DNA from 3 places in the Streptomyces sp. NPDC005266 genome. Region 1 is predicted to be linked to each of the others. Evidence: predicted binding sites of a transcription regulator. Region 1 holds the regulator's gene; each other region holds the start of a gene.

Region 1 (5,833 bases):
GGATCCGGCGGGGGGAGGTGCCGATGACCGATGACGATGTGCATGCGGACCGGTATCTGATCGCGGAGGAAATGCTGTCGGCGGCCGGGTTTGAGTGGTACGAAGTCTCCAACTGGGCGACGTCGGCCGCAGGCCGGTGCCGCCACAACGAGCTGTACTGGCGCGGCGCCGACTGGTGGGGCGCCGGCCCGGGGGCGCACAGCCATGTGGGCGGCGTGCGGTGGTGGAATGTGAAGCATCCGGGGGCGTACGCGCAGGCGCTGAGCGAGGGCCGCTCGCCCGGGGCGGGCCGGGAGGTGCTGGCCGACGAGGAGCGCCGGGTGGAGCGGATCCTGCTGGAGCTGAGGCTGGCCGAGGGGTGCCCGCTGGCGCTGCTGCGCCCGGCCGGGGCGCGGGCGGCGGCGCGGGCGCTGGGGGACGGGCTGCTGGAGCCGGAGCCGTATGGGCAGGGGCGGGCGGTGCTGACGCTCAGGGGTCGGCTGCTGGCGGACGCCGTGGTGAGGGATCTGGTCGACTAAGCGTTTACGGCGAAGTCAAGTGCTGATCCTTCTCGGCGTCCAAGTCCTCGGCCAGGCCGAACGGCGAGGGATCAGCGGCGAACTTCACCGCATCCGCTTAGGCGGTCACGAAGTCGATCAGGTGCTCCACCCGGCCCAGGAGTTCGGGCTGGAGGTCCTTGTATGAGTGGACCGAGGAGAGGATCCGCTGCCAGGCGGCTCCGGTGTTCTCGGGCCAGCCCAGGGCGCGGCAGACGCCCTTCTTCCAGTCCTGGCCGTGCGGCACGGTCGGCCAGGCCGGGATGCCCACCGAGGACGGCTTCACGGCTTCCCAGACGTCGATGTAGGGGTGCCCGACGATCAGGACGTTCTCGTCGGTGACCTGCTCGGCGATGCGGGACTCCTTGGAGCCGGTCACCAGATGGTCGACCAGGACGCCGAGGCGGGCGTCCGTGCCGGGTGAGAAGTCGCGGACGATGGCGGGGAGGTCGTCGATGCCTTCCAGGTATTCCACGACGACGCCCTCGATCCGCAGATCGTCGCCCCAGACCCGTTCCACCAGCTCCGCGTCATGGCGTCCCTCGACATAGATGCGCCCCGCGCGGGCGACCCTCGCGCGCGCTCCCGGTACGGCGATCGAGCCGGAGGCCGTGCGCCGGGGTGTGCCGGGGGCGGCCGTGCGCGGGCGTACGAGGGTGACGACGCGTCCTTCCAGGAGGAAGCCGCGGGGTTCCATGGGGAAGACGCGGTGCTTGCCGAAGCGGTCCTCAAGGGTGACCGTGGGCCCCTGGGCGGTCTTCTCGCAGCGGATCACCGCACCGCAGAACCCGGTGGTGACCTCCTCGACGACGAGGTCCGGGTCGGCGGGGACCTCGGGGGCGGGCTGCTGCCGCTTCCAGGGCGGGGTCAGGTCCGGGTCGTACTGTCGCATCCGGGTGACGATAGCGCGAGGGACTAGGTGGACACGCCGAAGCGGGCGGCGAGTTCGTCGCGTTGGGCGCGGACGAAGGCGGCGTCCACGACGGAGCCGTGGCCCGGGACGTAGAGCGCGTCCTCGCCGCCGAGGGCGAGCAGCCGGTCGAGGGCGGCGGGCCACTGGGCGGGGACCGCGTCGGGTCCGGCCTGGGGCGGGCCCGACTCCTCGACCAGATCGCCGCAGAAGACCACCTCGGGCCGGCCGGGGGCCAGGACGGCCAGATCATGGGCGGAGTGGCCGGGGCCCACGTTCGCCAGGAGGACGGGGCGATCGCCCAGGTCGAGGGTGAGCTCGCCGGAGACCACGTGATGGGGGAGTACGAGGTGATCGGCGGCCTCGGTGGCGGCCTCCCGGTCCACGCCGTGCCGGATGGCGCTCTCGCGCAGCAGCTCCCTGTCGTGGCGCAGCAGCCCGTCGAGCCCGGCGGCCCCGTACACCTCGCAGCCCGCGAAGGCGGCCGTGCCGAGGACGTGATCGAAGTGCGGGTGGGTCAGTGCGATGCGGGTGGGGCGGCGGCCGGTGATCCGGGTGATCTGGCGGCGGAGCTCGGCGCCCTCGCGCAGCGTGGCTCCGGTGTCCACGACGAGGACGTCGGTCTCGCCGACGATCACGCCGATCGTCTCGTCCCAGCCCGGCATCCGGCGGCGGGCGACACCGGGCGCGAGCTGCTCCCAGCCCGCCTCTTCCCAATACGTCTCCATACCGAGACGCTAGCTCTCAGGGCGATAGCGTGGCGGGTCGGGCGGAGCCGCCACACTGCGGCTCTTGCCCACGCCACCGGCCCCCGCCGTACACTGGCTGAGGGGTTCTGGCACTCGTGCCCTTTGAGTGCCAGAGAGACGACCTGATGAGACCGCTGGACTGGAGGTGCGCGGGGTGCTCAGCGAACGCAGACTCGAAGTGCTGCGTGCCATTGTCCAGGACTATGTGGGGACGGAGGAGCCGGTCGGCTCCAAGGCGCTCACCGAGCGGCACCGGCTGGGGGTCTCCCCGGCCACGGTGCGTAACGACATGGCCGCTCTGGAGGACGAGGGTTTCATCGCCCAGCCGCATACGAGCGCCGGGCGGATTCCCACGGACAAGGGTTACCGGCTCTTCGTGGACAAGCTGGCGGGAGTCAAGCCGCTGTCCACCCCGGAGCGCAGGGCCATTCAGAACTTCCTGGACGGCGCCGTCGACCTCGACGATGTGGTGGGGCGTACGGTGCGGCTGCTGGCGCAGCTGACCCGGCAGGTCGCGGTGGTGCAGTACCCGTCGCTGACGCGTTCGACGGTGCGCCATGTGGAGCTGCTGCCACTGGCCACGGCCCGGGTGATGCTGGTGCTGATCACCGACACCGGGCGGGTCGAGCAGCGCATGGTGGACTGTCCGGCTCCGGTCAGCGAGGAGTCGCTCGCCGATCTGCGGGCCCGGCTCAACAGCCGGGTCGTGGGGCGGCGGTTCGCGGATGTGCCGCAGTTGGTGCAGGATCTTCCGGAGTCCTTCGAACAGGAGGACCGCGGGACGGTCTCGACCGTACTGTCGACCTTGCTCGAGACGCTTGTCGAGGAGACCGAAGAGCGGCTGATGATCGGCGGCACCGCGAACCTCACGCGTTTCGTGCATGATTTCCCCCTGACGATCCGGCCCGTCCTGGAGGCACTTGAGGAGCAGGTCGTCCTCCTCAAGCTGCTGGGCGAGGCCAAGGACTCGGGCATGACCGTGCGGATCGGGCATGAGAATGCTCACGAGGGGCTCAACGCCACCTCGGTCGTCGCGGTCGGCTACGGTTCGGGCGACGAGGCCGTCGCCAAACTCGGCGTGGTCGGACCGACCCGCATGGACTACCCCGGAACGATGGGAGCGGTACGCGCAGTGGCACGTTACGTCGGACAGATCCTGGCGGAGTCGTAAGTGGCGACGGACTACTACGCAGTCCTGGGCGTGCCGCGTGATGCCTCACAGGACCAGATCAAGAAGGCATTCCGCCGGCTCGCTCGCGAGCTGCATCCGGATGTGAACCCGGACCCGAAGACCCAGGAGCGGTTCAAGGAGATCAACGCCGCTTACGAGGTCCTGTCGGACCCGCAGAAGAAGCAGGTCTACGACCTCGGCGGCGACCCGATGTCCGGGGCCGGCGGAGGCGGCGGCGCCGGTGGCTTCGGCGCGGGCTTCGGCAACTTCTCCGACATCATGGACGCCTTCTTCGGCACCGCCTCGCAGCGCGGCCCGCGGTCCCGGACCCGGCGCGGCCAGGACGCCATGATCCGTCTCGATGTGGAGCTCAGCGAGGCCGCGTTCGGGACGACGAAGGACATCCAGGTCGACACCGCCATCGTCTGCACCACCTGCAGCGGCGAGGGCGCGGCGCCGGGCACCTCGGCGCAGACCTGCGACATGTGCCGCGGCCGCGGTGAGGTCTCGCAGGTGACGCGGTCCTTCCTGGGCCAGGTCATGACCTCGCGGCCGTGTCCGCAGTGCCAGGGCTTCGGCACCGTGGTGCCGACCCCGTGCCCGGAGTGCGCGGGCGACGGGCGGATCCGCTCGCGGCGCACGCTGACGGTGAAGATCCCGGCCGGTGTGGACAACGGCACCCGGATCCAGCTGGCGGGCGAGGGCGAGGTCGGCCCGGGCGGCGGCCCCGCCGGCGACCTGTACGTGGAGATCCACGAGGTGCCGCACCCGGTCTTCCAGCGGCGCGGCGACGACATGCACTGCACGGTGACCATCCCGATGACGGCGGCGGCGCTGGGCACCAAGGTGCCGCTGGAGACGCTGGACGGGCTGGAGGAGGTCGACATCCGGCCCGGCACCCAGTCCGGCCAGTCGATCCCGCTGCACCAGCGCGGCGTCACCCATCTGCGGGGCGGCGGCCGAGGCGACCTGATCGTGCATGTCGAGGTGACGACCCCGACCAAGCTCGACCCGGAGCAGGAGGAGCTGCTGCGGCGGCTGTCCAAGCTGCGTGGCGAGGAGCGCCCGACGGGGGAGTTCAAGCCGGGGCAGCAGGGGCTGTTCTCGCGCCTGAAGGACGCCTTCAACGGGCGGTGATCCGGTGACGGGCCGGTGCGGAGGGCATGGCACGATGTGGCCATGTCCACCGCACTGACCGATCTCTTTCGGTATCCGATCGTGCAGGCGCCGATGGCGGGCGGAGCCTCCTGCCCGCAGCTCGCCGCCACCGTCTCCCGTGCCGGCGGCCTCGGGTTTCTCGCTGCCGGCTACAAGACGCCGGAGGCGATGTACGAGGAGATCAAACAGGTACGGGGGCTGACGGACCGGCCCTTCGGCGTGAATCTGTTCATGCCGCAGCCGGCCACCGCCGACCCGGCCGCCATCGAGGTCTACGGCGAGCAGCTCGCGGGCGAGGCGGCCTGGTACGAGACCTCGCTCGGTGACCCCGACGCGGGGGCCGACGACGCGTACGAGGCCAAGCTCGCCGTCCTGCTCGACGACCCGGTGCCGGTCGTCTCGTTCACGTTCGGCTGCCCCACCCGCGCCGTTCTCGACTCCCTCGCCAGGGTCGGCACTCGTACGGTCGTCACCGTGACCTCGCCGGTCGAGGCGCAGACCGCTCAGTGGGCGGGCGCCGACGCCGTGTGCGTCCAGGGCGTGGAGGCCGGCGGCCACCAGGGCAGCTACCGGAACGATCCGGCGGCCGACGGCATGGGCGCCGGCATCGGCCTGCTGTCGCTGATCGCGCTTGTCCGGGAGTATGTGCAGGTCCCGATCATCGCCGCGGGCGGGCTGATGCGCGGTGCGCAGATCGCCGCGGCGCTGGCGGCGGGCGCGTCCGCGGCCCAGTTGGGGACCGCGTTCCTGGTCTGCCCCGAGTCCGGGGCCAATCCGCTGCACAAGCGGGCCATGACCGATCCGCTGTTCGGCCGGACCGAGCTGACCCGCGCCTTCTCCGGCCGTCCGGCCCGGGGCCTGGTCAACCGGTTCATGCGCGAGCACGGCCCGTACGCCCCCGCCGCCTACCCCCAGTTGCACCACATGACCTCCGGCCTCCGTAAGGCCGCGGCCAAGGCGGGCGATCCGCAGGGCATGGCGCTGTGGGCCGGGCAGGGGCACTGGCTGGCGCGGGAGCTGCCCGCCGGGCGTCTGGTGGAGACGCTGGCGATCGAACTGGACTCGGCGCGGGCCGTGTTGAACCTCCTGCCCCAGCGCGGTGCGGTGTCATGACCGCCCCCGTGTTCGTGGCCGACTCCCTGGCGGGGGCGGCCGTGGGGGACCGGATCGTGCTGGACGGGCCGGAGGGACGGCACGCGGTGTCCGTACGGCGGCTGCGCGTCGGTGAGCCCGTCGTCCTGACGGACGGCCACGGTGCGGGCGTGTACGGCGCTGTGGCGGCCGTCGAGGGCAAGGACCGGCTGCTGGT
Region 2 (5,833 bases), on a different contig from region 1:
GGGGCTACTACCAGCCGGGCAATGTCGACGCCCTGGTCATGCGGCTCACCGACCCGGCCGCGACGGCCACCACCACCGTGACCTCAGTACAAGGAACGAAGACCCATGGTTGACTCACGCAGCGAACCTCTCGTACTCGGTATCGAGACCTCCTGCGACGAGACCGGCGTCGGGATCGTCCGCGGCCACACCCTCCTCGCCGACGCCATCGCCTCCAGCGTCGACGAGCACGCCCGCTTCGGCGGTGTCGTCCCGGAGGTCGCCAGCCGCGCCCATCTGGAGGCGATGGTCCCGACCATCCAGCGCGCCCTGAAGGACGCCGGGGTCGCCGCCTCCGACCTCGACGGCATCGCCGTCACCGCCGGCCCCGGGCTCGCGGGCGCGCTGCTCGTCGGCGTCTCCGCCGCCAAGGCGTACGCGTACGCGCTCGGCAAGCCGCTCTACGGGGTCAACCACCTCGCCTCCCACATCTGCGTCGACCAGCTCGAACACGGTCCGCTGCCCGAGCCGACGATGGCGCTGCTGGTCAGCGGCGGCCACTCCTCGCTGCTTCTCGCGCCCGACATCACCTCCGATGTACGGCCGCTGGGCTCGACCATCGACGACGCGGCGGGCGAGGCGTTCGACAAGGTCGCCCGCGTGCTGAACCTCGGCTTCCCGGGCGGCCCCGTCATCGACCGCATGGCCCGCGAGGGCGACCCGGACGCGATCGCCTTCCCGCGCGGACTGACCGGCCCGCGCGACGCCGCGTACGACTTCTCCTTCTCCGGCCTCAAGACCGCCGTCGCCCGCTGGATCGAGGCGAAGCGGGCGGCCGGTGAGGAGGTCCCGGTCGCCGATGTCTCGGCCTCCTTCCAGGAGGCGGTGGTGGACGTCCTGACCCGCAAGGCCGTCCGCGCCTGCAAGGACGAGGGCGTCGAGCACCTGATGATCGGCGGCGGCGTCGCCGCCAACTCGCGGCTGCGCGCCATGGCCGAGCGCCGCTGCGAGGACGCGGGCATCACCCTCCGCGTCCCCAGGCCCAAGCTGTGCACGGACAACGGGGCGATGGTGGCGGCGCTCGGTGCGGAGATGGTGGCGCGGGGGCGGCCGGCGTCGGCCTGGGAGCTGTCGGCGGACTCCTCGCTCCCGGTGACGGACCCGCATGTCCCGGACCCCCGTCACTCCCACGACCATGACCACGTCCACGAGCTGAGCCGGAAGAACCTCTACGCATGACCGTCGCCCTGATGTGGGAAGCCCGGGCCGTCGAGGGAAAGGGCGAGGAGCTGCTGGCCTGGGCCGGAGGCCGGCCCCTTGACCCGCCCCCGCTGCGCCGCGAGACCTTCCGCGCCCCCGAGGACCGGGTGCTCGTCATCACCTGGTGGGACGGCACCTACGAGACCCCGGGCCTCCCGGAACTCCCCGAACCGGGCGAGGACTTGGTGCGCCGGGCGGTCCACCGTTGGCGCTTCGAGACGGTCGAAACGGTGGAAACGTTCGAAGCAGACGCGGCGGAGGTCTGACCCCGACGCGAAGGCGCGGTCACCCCCAGCGGGGTGACCGCGCCTTCGTCGTGCGCGTCTGAGGCGTCAGTGCGCGTGGCCGTGGCCGTGGCCCGCGGCCTCCGGCTCTTCCTCCGGCTTCTCGACCACCAGGGTCTCGGTGGTGAGCAGCAGCGAGGCGATCGACGCGGCGTTCTCCAGCGCGGAGCGAGTGACCTTGACCGGGTCGATGACGCCGGCCTTGACCAGGTCGCCGTACTCCTCCGTCGCCGCGTTGTAGCCGTGGCCCTTGGGGAGCTCGGCGACCTTCGCGGTGATGACGTAGCCCTCGAGGCCGGCGTTTTCGGCGATCCAGCGCAGCGGCTCGACGGCCGCGCGGCGGACCACGGCCGCACCGGTGGCCTCGTCGCCCTGGAGGTTCAGGCTGTCCTCGAGCACCTTCGCGGCGTGGACCAGAGCGGAGCCACCACCGGAGACGATGCCCTCCTCGACCGCGGCGCGGGTCGCGGAGATGGCGTCCTCCAGGCGGTGCTTCTTCTCCTTGAGCTCGACCTCGGTGGCCGCGCCCACGCGGATCACGCATACGCCGCCGGCCAGCTTCGCGAGCCGCTCCTGCAGCTTCTCGCGGTCCCAGTCGGAGTCGGTGGTCTCGATCTCGGCCTTGATCTGGGCGATGCGCCCCTGGACGTCCTCCGGCTTGCCGCCACCGTCGACGATGGTGGTGTCGTCCTTGGTGACGGTCACGCGGCGGGCGGAGCCCAGCACGTCCAGGTCGGCCTGGTCGAGCTTGAGGCCGACCTCTTCGGCGATGACGGTCGCGCCGGTGAGGGCGGCGATGTCGCCGAGCATGGCCTTGCGGCGGTCGCCGAAGCCGGGGGCCTTCACCGCGACGGCGTTGAAGGTGCCACGGATCTTGTTGACGACGAGGGTGGAGAGGGCCTCGCCCTCCACGTCCTCGGCGATGATCAGCAGCGGCTTGCTGGCGCCGGCCTGGATGATCTTCTCCAGGAGCGGCAGCAGGTCCTGGATGGAGGAGATCTTGCCCTGGTGGATCAGGATGTACGGGTCGTCGAGGACGGCCTCCATACGCTCCTGGTCGGTCACCATGTACGGCGACAGGTAGCCCTTGTCGAAGGACATGCCCTCGGTGAAGTCGAGCTCCAGACCGAAGGTGTTGGACTCCTCGACGGTGATGACACCGTCCTTGCCGACCTTGTCCATCGCCTCGGCGATGAGCTCGCCGACCTGCTTGTCCTGAGCGGACAGCGCGGCCACGGCGGCGATGTCGGTCTTGGAGTCGATCGGGCGGGCGGTGGCCAGCAGCTCGTCGGAGACGGCCTTGACCGCCGCGTCGATGCCCTTCTTCAGGGCGGCCGGGGAGGCACCGGCGGCCACGTTCTTCAGGCCCTCGCGGACCAGGGCCTGGGCCAGCACGGTGGCGGTGGTGGTGCCGTCACCAGCGATGTCGTTGGTCTTGGTCGCCACCTCCTTCACCAGCTGGGCGCCCATGTTCTCGTACGGGTCCTCGACCTCGACCTCGCGGGCGATGGTGACACCGTCGTTGGTGATGGTCGGAGCACCGAACTTCTTGTCGATGACGACATTGCGGCCCCGGGGGCCGATCGTCACCTTGACGGTGTCCGCAAGCTTGTTGACGCCGCGCTCGAGAGCGCGACGGGCGTCCTCGTCGAACTTCAGGATCTTCGCCATGGGTTGCGTATGTCCTCTCAAACGAACCGCGCCCCGACCCCGGGTATCTGTGACACGGGCACCGGGGCGCGGCTCATAGGCAAAACTTCGGTGATTACTTCTCGACGATCGCGAGGACGTCGCGAGCCGAGAGGACGAGGTACTCCTCGCCGTTGTACTTCACCTCGGTGCCGCCGTACTTGCTGTACAGCACGACGTCACCGACGGAGACGTCGAGCGGAAGACGCTTGCCGTCCTCGAAGCGGCCCGGGCCCACGGCCAGGACGACGCCCTCCTGGGGCTTCTCCTTGGCGGTGTCCGGGATGACCAGGCCTGAAGCCGTGGTCTGCTCGGCGTCGAGCGGCTGGACCACGATGCGGTCCTCGAGCGGCTTGATGGCAACCTTGGAGCTGGTGGTCGTCACGATCCGACCTCCCCCTTCGGAGATCTCACGGGGTTAACTGTCTGAGGTGGCGACCAGGTGGATCCGTCGTCGCGGGTGCCGGACCTGCCCGTCGCTGTATCTCTGGCACTCAGGACTCCTGAGTGCCAGCCCCGACATTATGACGCGGTTAGCACTCAGTCAACCAGAGTGCCAGGCGACGGGGTGGCGAGCCGCGCGAGGCGGCGTCACACGTAGTCCTCCAGCCGCCCTACGGTGAACCCCTGTTCCTGGATCGCACGCACCAGCGACGTGATCATGTCGGTCATGGACTGCCCCTCCAGCTGCTCCGGGCCCCGGAAGTGGGCGAGGATGATGTCCCCCGGCCGCAGCTGCCCGCCGGAGCGGTACGCCAGCCCGTAGGTCTCCATCTCGGCGCGCCACAGCACCACCGTCTCGATCCCGCAGGAGGCCGCCGCGTGCAGCGTCGTCTCGTCGTACTCGCCGAAGGGCGGGCGGAAGAGGCGCGGCTGCCGGCCGAAGCGGTTGCGGAGGTTCTCCTGCTGGCCGCAGATCTCCCTGGCCTGGGCGTCGTAGTCGAGGCCGGCGAGGCTGGGGTGGGTGAGCGTGTGGTTCTCCATCGGGTTGCCGAGTTGGCGGAGCTGGTCGAAGTAGCCGTACTGGTCGCCGATCACGTTGTCGGTCAGGAACCCCGTGAACGGCAGGCCGAGGTCCCGGGCCTGCTCGATGAAGCGCGGGTCCTTCTCGATGCCGTCGTCGATGGTCACGAAGACCACCCGGTCATCCGTGGGCACCCGGCGCAGCACCGGTGGCACCCCCGCTCGTTGCCGCCCTGGCGGGCCGAGCAGTGGCTTGCTCGCGGGCGGGGGCGGGGGCACCTCCAGCGGCCTGTCGAGTCCCCAGCGGTGGTACGCCTCCGGGTCGCCCATGGGTGCCGAGCGCACCTGGGGCGGATACGAGTCGGGGGGGCCGGAGGCCGGGGGCGGGCCGGGCTCGGGCACCGCGCCCGGGGGCCCCGGCGCGCCTTCGTCCGAGGGCGGCGGTGCGTCCGCGTCCCGGCCCGGTGGCACGGACGGCCCCGGGGGCCGCCGCTGCGACTCCTGCCCGTATTTCTGCCCGGATTCCGGCCACGACTGGGGCCGCCGCTTTGAGGCGGGGGCGGAGGAGGCGGCCGGCGCATCGGCCGCGCGGCCGGCCTCGGTGTACGGGTCAGGGCCACCGATGCTGCCGCAGCCGGTCGCCAGGATCGCCGTCGCGGCGGCGAGAACCAGACACCTCGAAAAACCAGTCTTGATCATCATCACATAAGTCATGTTTGACCGCGGGGCGCGGAACCGCTCGCCCCGGACGTGCGAATGCGCTCGCCGGAGCGGGGAGAATGGGCCATGTGGACGTTGACGCCTTCGACTCACTGCTCGGCGCCGAAGGGCAGGCGCTGCTCTCCGGGCTCCGCGACTACGACCCGGCGCACGAGCTCGCCACCGCGACCCGGCTGCGCCGCGACCATCCGCCGGCGCTGGTCTCGGCCGCCCTGACCCAGGCCGAGCTGCGGCAGCGGGCGGTGGCCAAATTCGGCCCCGAGGACGCGTACCGCATGTACTTCACGCCGAACGGCGTCGAGCAGTCCACCCGCACCTCCGTCGCCGACTATCGCGCCGCCCGTTTCGTGGAGTTCGGAGTCCGCCGGGTCGCCGATCTGTGCTGCGGCATCGGCGGCGACGCGATCGCCCTGGCACGCGCCGGGATCTCCGTCCTGGCCGTCGACCGTGACCCGCTCACCTGCGCCGTCGCCCGCGCCAACGCCGAGGCGCTGGACCTGGCCGACCGCATCGAGGTCCGCTGCGCGGATGTCACCGAGATCGACACCACCGCCTTCGACGCCGTCTTCGTCGACCCCGCCCGGCGCGGCGGCCGGGGCCGCGTCTTCGACCCCGAGGCGTACTCCCCGCCCCTGTCCTGGGCCATCGAGGCCGCCCGCACCACCCCACGCGCCGCCCTCAAGATCGCCCCGGGCATTCCGCACGAGGCGATTCCGGAGGACGCGGAGGCCGAGTGGATCTCGGACCACGGCAATGTGAAGGAGGCCGTCCTGTGGTTCGGCACGGCCCGGCCCGGGATGCGCCGCGCCACCCTCCTCCCGGCCGGTTACACCCTCCTCGGCACCTGCCGCCTCCCCGACCCCGACCCCGGTCCGGTGGGCCGCTGGCTCTACGAACCGGACGGCGCCGTCATCCGCGCCCATCTCGTCGCCGATGTC
Region 3 (5,833 bases), on a different contig from region 1:
TCGAGCTTCTCGAACACGGAGACGGTCTGCAGCAGGGCGACGCCACCACCGGCGACGATGCCCTCTTCGACGGCGGCCTTGGCGTTGCGCACCGCGTCCTCGATGCGGTGCTTGCGCTCCTTGAGCTCGACCTCGGTCGCGGCACCGGCCTTGATGACCGCCACGCCACCGGCCAGCTTCGCGAGGCGCTCCTGGAGCTTCTCACGGTCGTAGTCCGAGTCCGAGGACTCGATCTCGGCGCGGATCTGGTTGACCCGCCCCTGCACCTGCTCCGGGTCGCCGGCGCCGTCCACGATGGTGGTCTCGTCCTTGGTGACGGTGACCTTGCGGGCGCGGCCGAGCAGGTCGAGCGTCGCGTTCTCCAGCTTGAGGCCGACCTCCTCGGAGATGACGGTGCCACCGGTGAGGATGGCGATGTCGCCGAGCATGGCCTTACGGCGGTCACCGAAGCCCGGGGCCTTGACGGCGACGGACTTGAAGGTGCCACGGATCTTGTTGACGACCAGGGTGGCCAGGGCCTCGCCCTCGACGTCCTCGGCGATGATCAGCAGCGGCTTGCCCGACTGCATGACCTTCTCCAGCAGCGGGAGGAGGTCCTTCACGCTGGAGATCTTCGAGTTGACGATCAGGATGTACGGGTCGTCGAGCGACGCCTCCATACGCTCCATGTCCGTCGCGAAGTACGGGGAGATGTAGCCCTTGTCGAAGCGCATGCCCTCGGTGAGCTCAAGCTCGAGACCGAAGGTCTGCGACTCCTCGACGGTGATGACACCTTCCTTGCCGACCTTGTCCATCGCCTCGGCGATGAGCTCGCCGATCTGGGTGTCGGCGGCGGAGATGGAGGCGGTGGAGGCGATCTGCTCCTTGGTCTCCACGTCCTTGGCCTGCTCGAGCAGCTGGGCGGAGACGGCCTCGACGGCCTTCTCGATGCCGCGCTTGAGAGCCATCGGGTTGGCGCCCGCGGCTACGTTGCGCAGGCCTTCCTTGACCAGCGCCTGGGCGAGGACGGTCGCGGTCGTCGTGCCGTCACCGGCGACGTCGTCCGTCTTCTTCGCGACCTCCTTGACCAGCTCGGCGCCGATCTTCTCGTACGGGTCCTCGAGCTCGATCTCCTTGGCGATGGACACACCATCGTTGGTGATCGTGGGGGCGCCCCACTTCTTCTCGAGGACGACGTTACGGCCCTTGGGGCCGAGGGTGACCTTGACGGCGTCGGCGAGCTGGTTCATCCCGCGCTCGAGGCCGCGCCGCGCCTCCTCGTCGAACGCGATGATCTTGGCCATGTGAAGTGGTCCTCCCAAGACGGGGTGGATTGCTCCGGACCGCGCTGGCGCCCGCGACGGACGGCCTGCCGACCAACGGTTCCTTGCCCCGTATGGCCGGACGGGCCTCACCGACCCGGTCCTTCTGTCACTCTCAACGTCAGAGTGCTAACGCCAATGATTAGCACTCGACCCATGAGAGTGCAAGCGCCCGAAGGGGTCAAGGGGGCACAGAAGGAGAGGAACGGCAGGGTGGCGCGCATACGCCGAAGGGCCCGCACCCCCAAGGGGGGCGGGCCCTTCGACACTTCAGTCAGCTGCCTCGCGTCGGCGCGTCAGCCTACGGCCACGCGGACCATGTCCGCCTGCGGGCCCTTCTGGCCCTGCGAGATCTCGAACTCGACCCGCTGGCCTTCCTCGAGGGTGCGGTAACCGTCCATCTGGATCGCGCTGTAGTGGACGAACACGTCCGCACCACCGTCGACCGCGATGAAGCCGTACCCCTTCTCCGCGTTGAACCACTTGACGGTGCCCTGAGCCATTCCTAACTCCCCTATTACTGGCCCTTGCGCAGGACCGCACTCCGCGGACCCGGGTCAGACCTCACCCCCCGGTCATGGAGGGTGTGCGCCGGAACGCGTCGACCGCCGCTGAATGTATCCGTCCCAACGCCCTCTGCAACAGGTCAATCGGACGAGAATTCTGGGCATGGCCGATCGGTAAAAGGTGGAGAATCCCCGCGAAGTTCGGGCAAGCCGGGCCGGGCATAGGGCGCCAACCCGACAAATCGTGCTCACGCTTTGCACACAAGTTGACGAGTTCTCATATGTGGTGCCAGCGGCGGGGTCATTGGAGAAGCGGGGCAACTGTATCGCGATTCCACAGACGGAATCGCCCCGTCCGCTTCTCCCTGGACGGGGCGATTCCAAAGGTGAGGGGGTGATCGGGCGATCACCAGGGGGTGATCCGAGGTCAGCAGCCGCCCGCGACCGCCGGGATGATCGAGACCCCGGCGCCGTCCGGCGTGGCGGTGTGCAGGCCGTCGGCGAACCGGACGTCGTCGTCGTTGACGTAGACGTTGACGAAGCGGCGCAGCTTGCCGGTGTCGTCCAGGACGCGGGCCGAGATGCCCTGGTGGTTCTTCTCCAGGTCCGCCAGGACCTCGGCGAGGGTCGCGCCCTCGGCGCTGACCTCGGCCCGGCCGCCGGTGTAGGTGCGCAGGATGGTCGGGATGCGAACGTTGACGCTCATATGAGGCCAGCCTCTCGGAACGAGTCAAGGGTGGGGCGGATGATGGCGGAGGGTCCGGTGGTGGGGGCCACCGCGTCGAGGGTCTTGAGGCCGTCACCGGTGTTGAGCACGACGGTGGTGAGGGTCGGGTCGAGAAGCCCGTCCTCGATCAGCTTCTTCGTCACGCCGACGGTCACCCCGCCGGCGGTCTCCGCGAAGATCCCCTCGGTGCGGGCCAGCAGCTTGATCGCGTCGACAACCTGCTCGTCGTTGACGTCCTCCACGGCGCCGCCGGTGCGACGGGCGATGTCGAGGACGTACGGGCCGTCCGCCGGGTTGCCGATGGCCAGCGACTTGGCGATGGTGTTCGGCTTCTGCGGCCGTACGACATCGTGACCCGCCTTGAAGGCGGCGGAGACCGGGGAGCAGCCCTCGGCCTGGGCGCCGAAGATCTTGTACGGCTTGTCCTCGACCAGCCCGAGCGCGATGAGCTCCTTCAGCCCCTTGTCGATCTTGGTGAGCTGGGAGCCCGAGGCGATCGGGATGACGATCTGGTCCGGCAGCCGCCAGCCGAGCTGCTCGCAGATCTCGTACGCCAGGGTCTTGGACCCCTCGCCGTAGTACGGGCGCAGATTGACGTTGACAAAGCCCCAGCCCTCGCCGACCGGGTCGCCGATCAGCTCGCTGCAGAAGCGGTTGACGTCGTCGTACGTGCCCTCGATGCCGACCAGGTCCCCGCCGTAGACGGCGGCCATCACGACCTTGCCGGCCTCCAGGTCGTGTGGGATGAAGACGCAGGAGCGGAAGCCCGCGCGGGCGGCGGCCGCGCCGACCGCGCCGGCGAGGTTGCCGGTGGAGGAGCAGGAGAGGGTGGTGAAGCCGAAGGCGCGAGCGGCCTGGACGGCGATGGCCACGACCCGGTCCTTGAAGGAGTGGGTGGGGTTGCCGGAATCGTCCTTGATGTGCAGCTCGCCGGTGACACCGAGTTCACGGGCGAGGTTGTCGGCCTTGACCAGCTTGGTGAAGCCGGGGTTCAGGCTGGGCGTGGCCGCGACGTCGGCCGGGACCGGCAGAAGGGGGGCGTAGCGCCAGATGTTGTCGGGACCGGCCTCGATCTGCCGACGCAGCCCCTCCGGGTCGCCGCTCGGCAGGTCGTACGCGACCTCGAGCGGCCCGAAACACGCCTCGCACGCGAAGATCGGGCCGAGGTCGAAACGCTCACCGCACTCCCGGCAGGACAGGGCGACGGCGGGGCCGAAAGAACCGGAGAAGTCGGAAGTGCCGGTAACGCTGGAATCACTGGAAGTGGCAGCAGAAGTGGTTGAGCTTTCGACAGATTGCACAGCCATGGAGGCGAGGCCCTTTCTCCTCATCTTCCTCGGGACGCATTTCGCCACGAGCCGGAATTGGCACCTTCCCGAGCTGGCAGCCCCGCTGCGAAAGCAGGACCAGCTGGAGGGTTGCCGGGGCTTCAACGGGCCGTTCCCTCTGCCCCTCTGGATGAGCGGTATGGCCGCGGGCCGAGCCCGGGCATTTATGCGCACGACGACCCCGACATACGACGGCCACGTGCGTTGTTCAAGACTGTAACCGAAGGCCCTGATGGTTGAGATAGCCGTCCGAACCGCGAGATGCATCACAGCAGGGAGAGAAAACAGGTGCTGGATGAGGTGGAGCGCTGGCTGGAGCACCGCTCCTGGTCCGCCGAGGACCGTCCGCTGGGCCGCCTGCTGGCCGCGAAGCGCGACACGGCGACGACCGTGAGCGTCGTGCTGCCCGCCCTGAACGAGGAGGAGACGGTCGGCGAGATCGCCGGGGCGATCCGCCGCGAGCTGATGAGCCAGGCGGTGCCACTCGTCGACGAGCTGGTGGTGGTGGACTCCGGTTCGACGGACCGTACGGCCGAGGTCGCCGCGGCGGCGGGCGCGAGAGTCGTGCACCGCGACTCGGTGCTGCCCCGGCTGCCCGCGCTGCCCGGCAAGGGCGAGGTGCTGTGGCGCTCGCTGCTGGCCACCAGCGGCGAGATCGTCTGTTTCATCGATGCCGACCTGCGGGAATTCGATCCCCGCTTCGTCTCGGGGATCATCGGCCCGCTGCTGACCGATCCCGGGGTGCAGCTGGTCAAGGGCATGTACGACCGGCCGCTCGGCGAAGCCGCGGGCCAGGGTGGACGGGTCACCGAGCTGGTCGCCCGGCCGCTGCTGAATCTGCACTGGCCGCAGCTGGCCGGCTTCGTCCAGCCGCTGGGCGGCGAGTACGCGGCGCGCCGTTCCCTGCTGGAGCGGCTGCCCTTCCCGGTCGGCTACGGAGTCGAGCTGGGACTGCTGGTCGACGCGCTGCACACGGTCGGGCTCGACGCCCTCGCCCAGGTGGACATCGGCGTACGCAAACACCGCCACCAGGACGGTCAGGCGCTGGGCCGGATGGCGGCGGCGATCTACCGCACCGCACAGCTGCGGCTGGCGCGCGGCCACTTGGTGCGGCCGCGGCTGACCCAGTTCGACCGGGGCGAGAACGGCTTCGAGCCGCGGACTACGGCCGTGGACACGGAGGAGCGGCCGCCGATGATCGAGATCCCGGAGTACGAGGCGCGGCGAGCGGCGTAGCGGGGCGGTCGCCCATATGCGCGCGGCACGGCGGGCGACGTAGCGGGGCGGCAGCGGTTTACGGCGGAGCGGCTGGCGGAGCGCGGCCGAGCGGCTGGCAGAGCGCGGCTGGCCGGCTGGCGGAGCGCGGCTGGTCGGGCGCGGCCGAGCGGCTGGCGGAGAGCGGCTGGCGGCGCGCGGCTGGCCGAGCGGCTGGCCGGCTGGCGAAGCGCGGCTGGCGAAGCGCGGCTGGCCGAGCGGCTGGCCGGCTGGCGAAGCGCGGCTGGCCGGCTGGCGAAGCGGCTGGCAGAGCGGCTGGCAGAGCGGCTGGCCGAGCAGCTGGCAGAGCGCGGCTGGCGAAGCGCGGCTGGCAGAGCGCGGCCGAGCGGCTGGCGGAGCGCGGCCGAGCGGCTGGCCGAGCACGGCTGGCCGGCTGGCGAAGCACGGCTGGCCGAGCGGCTGGCCGGCTGGCGAAGCACGGCTGGCCGAGCACGGCTGGCCGGCTGGCTGAGCGGCTGGCCGAGCACGGCTGGCCGGCTGGCTGAGCGGCTGGCGGAGCGCGGCTGGCGGCATCCGTAGGCCGGGGTCGCTCGGGCGTCGCTCCTACGGGGCAACGAACCGTACGTATGTTTGCGCGCGGCGCCACATGGCTAGGCTCGCGACATGGGAGTCTCCCGGACTGCACCGATCCTCGTCGCCTCCAACCGCGGCCCGGTTTCGTACACGCTGGGCGAGGACGGCTCGCTCACCGCCAAG

What was found. Region 1 encodes HrcA, which represses chaperone genes, less so after heat shock. Its sites were predicted from a motif close to TTNGCACTCNGNNNNNCNGAGTGCNAA; they were not measured.
Positions count from the first base shown of each region.
Region 2: groES (co-chaperone GroES) is a predicted target of HrcA. The motif match lies at 3,746-3,772, and genes of this name have one in related genera.
Region 3: groL (chaperonin GroEL) is a predicted target of HrcA. The motif match lies at 1,444-1,470, and genes of this name have one in related genera.

Region 1 is NZ_JBEXHC010000013.1:64,922-70,754, reverse strand. Features, by position in the region: gene hemW (radical SAM family heme chaperone HemW) at 1-518, shown strand, start outside; gene ABZU99_RS22640 (DUF3097 domain-containing protein) at 616-1,428, opposite strand; gene ABZU99_RS22635 (MBL fold metallo-hydrolase) at 1,452-2,174, opposite strand; gene hrcA (heat-inducible transcriptional repressor HrcA) at 2,350-3,366, shown strand; gene dnaJ (molecular chaperone DnaJ) at 3,367-4,503, shown strand; gene ABZU99_RS22620 (nitronate monooxygenase) at 4,546-5,637, shown strand; gene ABZU99_RS22615 (16S rRNA (uracil(1498)-N(3))-methyltransferase) at 5,634-5,833, shown strand, end outside.
Region 2 is NZ_JBEXHC010000006.1:240,357-246,189, forward strand. Features, by position in the region: gene rimI (ribosomal protein S18-alanine N-acetyltransferase) at 1-113, shown strand, start outside; gene tsaD (tRNA (adenosine(37)-N6)-threonylcarbamoyltransferase complex transferase subunit TsaD) at 106-1,218, shown strand; gene ABZU99_RS14695 (hypothetical protein) at 1,215-1,505, shown strand; gene groL (chaperonin GroEL) at 1,572-3,194, opposite strand; gene groES (co-chaperone GroES) at 3,289-3,597, opposite strand; gene ABZU99_RS14710 (polysaccharide deacetylase family protein) at 3,804-4,877, opposite strand; gene ABZU99_RS14715 (methyltransferase domain-containing protein) at 4,955-5,833, shown strand, end outside.
Region 3 is NZ_JBEXHC010000007.1:319,403-325,235, forward strand. Features, by position in the region: gene groL (chaperonin GroEL) at 1-1,283, opposite strand, end outside; gene ABZU99_RS17070 (cold-shock protein) at 1,598-1,804, opposite strand; gene ABZU99_RS17075 (MoaD/ThiS family protein) at 2,235-2,513, opposite strand; gene thrC (threonine synthase) at 2,510-3,841, opposite strand; SAM riboswitch class I at 3,859-3,999, opposite strand; gene ABZU99_RS17085 (glucosyl-3-phosphoglycerate synthase) at 4,151-5,098, shown strand; gene ABZU99_RS17090 (trehalose-6-phosphate synthase) at 5,741-5,833, shown strand, end outside.